2 regions of the Croceicoccus sp. genome follow, and region 2 is predicted to be linked to the other one. Evidence: riboswitches for the same ligand, from Rfam matches in the RefSeq annotation. Region 2 holds a riboswitch; the other holds the start of a gene.
The links. A riboswitch is a leader RNA that binds a small molecule or an ion and turns the genes downstream of it on or off. The one in region 2 is predicted to bind cobalamin.
Positions count from the first base shown of each region.

Region 1: it holds a riboswitch for cobalamin, as region 2 does, so the genes downstream of both, AC4FIJ_RS05175 (TonB-dependent receptor plug domain-containing protein) here and cobW (cobalamin biosynthesis protein CobW) in region 2, are expected to answer to the same signal.

Region 1 is NZ_CFETID010000006.1:27,880-31,290, forward strand. Features, by position in the region: gene AC4FIJ_RS05175 (TonB-dependent receptor plug domain-containing protein) at 1-1,536, opposite strand, end outside; cobalamin riboswitch at 1,706-1,947, opposite strand; gene mdh (malate dehydrogenase) at 2,170-3,132, shown strand; gene sucD (succinate--CoA ligase subunit alpha) at 3,189-3,411, shown strand, end outside.
Region 2 is NZ_CFETID010000028.1:12,628-16,038, reverse strand. Features, by position in the region: gene cobN (cobaltochelatase subunit CobN) at 1-798, opposite strand, end outside; gene cobW (cobalamin biosynthesis protein CobW) at 809-1,861, opposite strand; cobalamin riboswitch at 2,044-2,271, opposite strand; gene AC4FIJ_RS13765 (HoxN/HupN/NixA family nickel/cobalt transporter) at 2,358-3,404, opposite strand.

The sequences.
Region 1 (3,411 bases), on a different contig from region 2:
CCCTACCGGCGAGGCCCAGTCGATCATTGCCGTCAGGGCATTGTCGGGTCGGCGATTGAGATCGTTGCCCTCAAAGCTGCCGCCGCTCGTCCGGTCCTCGGTATCGAGCAGGGAGTAGACGAGACCAAGGCGCAGGTTTTCGTCGGGACGCGCACCTAGTTCGATTTCGACACCCTGCGCGCGCGCCTTGCCGACATTATAATAGACATTTTCGGCGAGATCGAAGTCGATCAGGTTCGTGCTGTCCCGCCGGAACAGGGACAGCGCGGCGAAGAAGGGGCCGTCGCGGCTGCCCTTCTCGATTCCCACGTCATATCCCTCGCTCCGCTCTGGAGAGAGATCGACGTCCCCGTAGAACGAATAGAGCTGATAGAGCGTCGGCGTCTTGAAGCCTTCGCCATAGGACGCGCGGAGACGCAGACCCGACCCGAGAGCGAGCGCGCCATTTGCGCCGAACGTCCACTCGCCGCCAAACAGCTGGTGGTCGTCATATCGAGCACCTGCCGCAAGCGTCACAGCAGACTGCGTCCACGAGAGTTGGCCGTGCCCGCTGGTCAGCGTGGTCGAGCGGTCGCTGCCGGAGTCCTCGAATTCGTACCATTCGCGCGCGGCGCCGAAATCGACACCCAGCGATTCCGTGAAGTCGAGCCGGCCGAACAATTCGGCACGCTCCAGCCCGCCCTTGGTCTCATAGGGGAAATCGCCATAGCTCTCGCCCGTGTAGAGCCGCGTCGTGTCCGAGATGGCATAGCCGCCCCGCAGGTTCAGACTGTCGCCATTGTATTCGGCGCCGATGCGTCCCGAATATTCCTCGGTATCCTGCAGATCGTCAGTGTCGGCGAAGGCATAGAACGGAGCGGGGTAGCCGTCCTGCTCCAGCCGCCCATCGGCGTATCGACCGTTCGCAGTCAGCGACAGACTGTCGTTCAGCCAGAAACGACCGCGCCCCGCCAGTTGCCATTGCCTGAAACCGTCATCCTCATCGCCAGTGCTGGCGGCGCTGAAGCCATCGGTGTCGTAATAGCTCCCGGTCAGCCCTGCCTCCAAACGATCCGTCACGACGCCGCCCGAAAGCGTCGCATAGCCGGTGTCGAATGCGCCATATTCCGCGCTGGCCGAAAGCCCGTCGACCTGCCGCGTGGTGAGGTTCATCACCCCGCCCATCGCGTCCGATCCCCAGATGACGGAATTGGGTCCGCGAAGGAGTTCGATGCGCTCGACACTGCCTGCGAGAATATTGGCGAAATCGAACCCGCCGCCGGGCGCGGCGACGTCGTTCACCTTCACCCCGTCGATCAGCACCAGCAATTGTTCTGAAGCCGCTCCGCGAACGCGGACGCCCGTGAACGATCCCGAAGGACCGTTCCGGCTGATCGTGACGCCGGGGAGACGGCGCAGGACCCTGGCCAGATCGGCCCCCTGCACGGCCTGGATTTCAGGCAGTTCGATGATGGATACAGGCTGTCCGGTATCCTCGACCGACAATTCGAGGCCGGTCGCGGTCACCGTAATCGGCTCAGCGCGCTCGTTCAACATGACGATTTGGTCCGTATCCTGCGCGGCGGCCGGAGACGCGATGGCAAGTGCGGATGTGGCAAGGCAAAAAATTCGACGCATAAATCCTCCAACAAGAACGAATGCCGTTCCTGTCGGAAGACGCGGCGCGCGCGACTATCCGATGCCTTCGGTACACCCCGCCCGACGGCTCGAACGACCGTTACAGGCAGGTCTCCTGACTTCCGGGTCAGCGTGTCTCGCCGGCCTTCCCGATCCCTTGCAGGATCAGTGGCATGAATGGCGAACACTCACCGGTTACAGTTGCGGGGGCAGCGCCGGGATTGCCGGACCGCACGCGTTTGACGCACGGGACAGCGCACCGATCTTCCCTCTTAGGACCAGCCGCGCGAAACATTGCACGGCGGGTCAACCCATAACGATGGCGCGGCTGATAGCCACGCGATCAAGAGTTTGGCAAGCGGAACCTTCATCGACGGCGCGATCTTGCAAGCCCAATTGCTATTGCGAACTCTTATCAAAGATAATCCCGCGACACCCTTTTTTGCCGGTTGCAATCACCTATCTCGGGGCCTACGGCACTTGCCCGACAGAGCGTCCACATAGTGACGAGAGCGGACGCGCCCACGGGAAAGAAGAAGAGGAAGAGAGTCGATGGCACGCAAGAAGATCGCCCTTATCGGTTCGGGCATGATCGGCGGCACGCTCGCCCATCTGGCCGCGAAGAAGGAAATGGGCGACATCGTCCTTTTCGACATTGCCGAGGGCATGCCGCAGGGCAAGGCGCTCGACCTGTCGCAGTGCGGACCCATCGAAGGCTTTGACGCCAGGATCACCGGCACCAATGATTACGCCGACATCGCCGGCGCCGACGTGATCATCGTCACCGCAGGCGTTCCGCGCAAGCCGGGCATGAGCCGCGACGATCTTCTTGGCATCAACCTTAAGGTCATGAAGTCGGTCGGCGAAGGCATCAAGGCCAACGCTCCCGACGCTTTCGTGATCTGCATCACCAACCCTCTTGACGCGATGGTGTGGGCGCTGCGCGAATTCTCGGGCCTGCCGCACAACAAGGTCGTCGGCATGGCCGGCGTGCTGGATTCGGCCCGCTTCGCCACCTTCCTGGCATGGGAGTTCGAGGTGTCGGTCAAGGACGTGAACGCCTTCGTGCTGGGCGGCCACGGCGACACCATGGTCCCGGTGCTGTCCTATTCCACCATCAGCGGCATCCCCGTGGGCGACATGGCCAAGATCAAGGGCGTCGACGCTAGCCGTCTGGACGAGATCGTGCAGCGCACCCGCTCGGGCGGCGGCGAGATCGTCGGCCTGCTCAAGACCGGTTCGGCCTATTACGCACCTGCCACCAGCGCCATCGCCATGGCCGAGGCCTATCTGGGCGATCAGAAGCGCATCCTGCCTTGCGCCGCGCATCTGACTGGCGAATATGGCGTTGACGGTCTGTATGTCGGCGTGCCCGCCGTGATCGGTGCCGATGGCATCGAAAAGGTGGTCGAGATCGAGTTGAGCGACGAGGAGAAGGGCAACCTTCAGGTCTCGGTCGACGCGGTCAAGGAACTGCTGGAAGCCTGCAAGGGCATCGACGGCGACCTCGCCTGAAACTCATTCCGGGCGACCTGCATGTCGCCCGCCCCTCCCGACAAGGAGAGCGTTTAATGTCCATTCTCGTCGACAAGAATACCAAGGTCATCACCCAGGGCATGACCGGATCGACCGGCACGTTCCACACCGAACAGGCGCTGGCCTATGGCACGCAGATGGTCGCGGGCGTAACCCCCGGCAAGGGCGGCACCACCCACATCGGCCTGCCGAACTATAACACGGTTGCCGAAGCCAAGGCCGCGACCGGCGCGACCGCTTCGTGCATCTATGTGCCGC
Region 2 (3,411 bases):
GTTGATGATCGCTGCCGGGCCAAGCCCGCGCACCCAGCGGTCCACCTGTTCGCGCACCTGCGGGGCTTTCAGCGAGGGGACGAAGATCGACAATGCATCGAAACCGCGCTGCTCGAACGCGGTATGCAGGGCGGCAAACGGGTCCAGATCGTGGGCGGTCAGGTAAGAACGATAGAACACGATCAGGACCAGCGGCCTTGCGGGATCGCGCGCAAAGGCTTCAAGATCGATCACGCCCCGGCCGGGATGCCAGCCTCCCGCCATCAGCAGCGGATCGAATGTCCGGGCGGGGGCATCAATCAGCCCCGCCAGCTGCGACAGCGCGGCAAGCGCCGCCTGCGCCGCCCTTGCACCGCCAGCATCGCACCACTGCGCAAGTTCGCGCAACGCGGTCACCGGCACGGTCGAGGCCGCATCCAGCCGCGCATCCTCAAAGCCGTCGCCGGGCAGCACGGCCAGCACGATCCCGCGCGACCGGGCCAGCGCCTCGACCTGTTGCAGCCCGTAGCTCCAATAGGGCGTGCCGCCGATCAGCCGGATCAGGATCGCCTTTGCGCCCGACAGCGTCCGCTCGGCATACGTGTCGACCGACAGCGGATGCATCAGCGCCGCCAGATTGGCGAGCCGCAGCGAAGGAAATGTCGCATCGTCTGCACGGGCCTGATGCCATGCCGCCGCGAACGCCCCCAGATCGCTGTCCGAAAAGGACAGGACCACAAGATCCGCGGGCTCTTGCCCCAGATCCTGCGGGACGGCGGTTTCCTCCATCCCGTGCGTTTCGCGGAAAATGACGTGCATGGCCCGCGCCTTACGCCAGCAGCACCGCGCGAATGGCATCGGCGTCGACGTGATCGTGCTCGGCAATGGCGACCAGCGTGGTGCGGCGCGGCTCGTCAGGGCGCCACGGGCGATCGTACTGGTGCCGCACCCGCGCGCCCACCGCCTGCACCAGCAGCCGCATCGGCTTTCCCGCAACGGCGGCATAGCCCTTTACGCGCAGGATATGGTGATCGCGGGCCAGCGTCTCGATCCGCGCGACCAGCGCCGCCGGATCGGCGATCTCGCCCCATTCGATAACGGTGCTGTCAAAGTCGTCGTGTTCGTGATCATCCTCACCATCATGGTGCGATGGGCGCGCGGCGATGTCGTCCTCGGCTGCGGCATCAAGCCCCAGGATCACACGCGGATCGACCACGCCTTCGGTCAGTTCTATCACCGGAACCGGGCGACTAAGCTCTGCCGCGATGATCGCGCGCGCGGCGGCTACGCCTTGGGGTCCGGCCAGATCGACCTTGGTCAGCAGGATCATGTCGGCGCAGGCCAGCTGATCCTCGAACACTTCCGACAGCGGCGTCTCGTGATCGATGCTCGGATCGGCGGCGCGCTGGGCGTCAAGCGCTGCCACATCGGGCGCGAACCGGCCTGCCGCGACCGCTTCGGCATCGGCCAGCGCCAGCACGCCGTCCACGGTGATCCGGCTGCGGATCGCAGGCCAGTCGAACGCCTTGAGCAGCGGCTTTGGCAACGCCAGACCCGATGTCTCGATCAGGATGTGATCGGGGCGCGGATCAAGCGCCAGCAGCTTTTCCACCGTCGGGATGAAATCGTCCGCCACGGTGCAGCAGATGCAGCCATTGGCCAGCTCTACGATGTTTTCCGCCGGGCAATCAGGAATGGCGCAGGACTGCAGAATCTCGCCATCCACACCCAGCGAACCGAATTCGTTGACCACCACGGCCAGCCTGCGGCCACCGGCATTGTGGATCAGGTGGCTGATGAGCGTGGTTTTCCCCGCGCCCAGAAAGCCCGTGATGATGGTGACCGGCACCTTGGACAGGGACGCCTTGGACAGGTCTGGCATAGTAACTTCCCCGCGCGCCAGAGCGAGACACGGCGGGGCTTGCCGGACAAGTCCGGTCGGCGCGCGACGACGGGCGGGCGCGACAAAGCACCCGTAACCACGCAACCCGTGCAGCCCCAGCCACACAGCTTCGTCGCTCAGACGGAGAGTTACCGTGCCGTGACCATCCCCTGGATCAGGCAAGAGCGACCGGTGCGCCGGCAGGTCTCCTGGCTCGCGGGTCACAGCTTGATGCACGCCTTCCCAGACTTGGCGCTTGCGCGCTGCCCAGTGGCTGCTCCTGAATTCAGGAGCATGTGCATCGCGCTATCCGCTTACAGTTGCAGGGACAGCCACGGATTTGGGAGCACGCTCCCGCACCGCATTCCCGATTAAGCCCCTTGCGGGGCACCGGCGCGATCATTGAAGGGCGGGTTACCCCGATCCTTCACCGCGCGCTCTAGACGAAAATGCCAGCCAAGCCAATTGATGATGTTGCTTCACGCAACGTGGACGGTCAGGCACCGACCGAAACCTCGATTTCATCGAACCGCTTCCATCGATAGATCGCGTAACTCGCCAGCCAGCAGAACACGAAAAGACCGATGATGGCGAAGCCCAGACCATTGAAATTTTCACCCAGTTCAATGGCGATCCGCCATGGCGCACCCGTAAGGGCCAGCTTGTCGCCAATCAGGGCCAGCGTTTCGATTCCACCAATGACAATCGCCACGATGGCCGAGATCAGGGTGATGGTGATGTTGTAGTAGAGCTTGCGGATCGGCTTCACGAAGGCCCATTCATAAGCGCCCAGCATCACCACGCCGTCCGCCGTATCGATGAGGGCCATACCGACCGCGAACAGGGCGGGCAGGACCAGGATTGTCCCGATCGACAGGCCATCGGCGGCCTGGCTGGCCGACATGCCCAGAATGGCAACTTCGGTTGCTGTATCGAACCCAAGCCCGAACAGAAACCCCAGCGGGGCCATATGCCAGCTTTTGTTCACGAGGCGGAACATCGGCCTGAACAGTCTGGAAAGCAGACCGCGCCCACCCAATAGCAGATCAAGATCGTCCTCGGCATAGCTGCCGCCTGCACGAACATGGGCAAAAGTCCGCCAGACAGAGCGCAGGATGACCAGGTTCATGCCGGCGATCGTGAACAGGAAAAGCGCGGAAATCACGGTTGCAATCACGCCACCGATTTCCTTGAAGGCGCCGAACTGCGACAGCGCGCTGGCCGTCACCGCAATGATGATCGATGCTATGGCAATGATTCCGGAATGCCCGATCGCGAACCAGAATCCGACCGAAACCGGGCGCTGCCCGTCCTGCATCAGCTTGCGGGTCACATTGTCAATCGCCGCAATATGATCGGCATCAACCGCGTGACGCAGGCCCAGCCCCCAGGCAAGCACAGCGGTGCCGAGCATTAACGGCTGTGCATGAAACAGGCTGAATGCCCAGACCCAGACCCCAATGTTGGCGGCGATCAATCCGGCAAACAAGGCACCAATTCGTCGGCGCAGAGACAGGGATGGCAGTGACTTCGTGAGGTGCATGATTGGC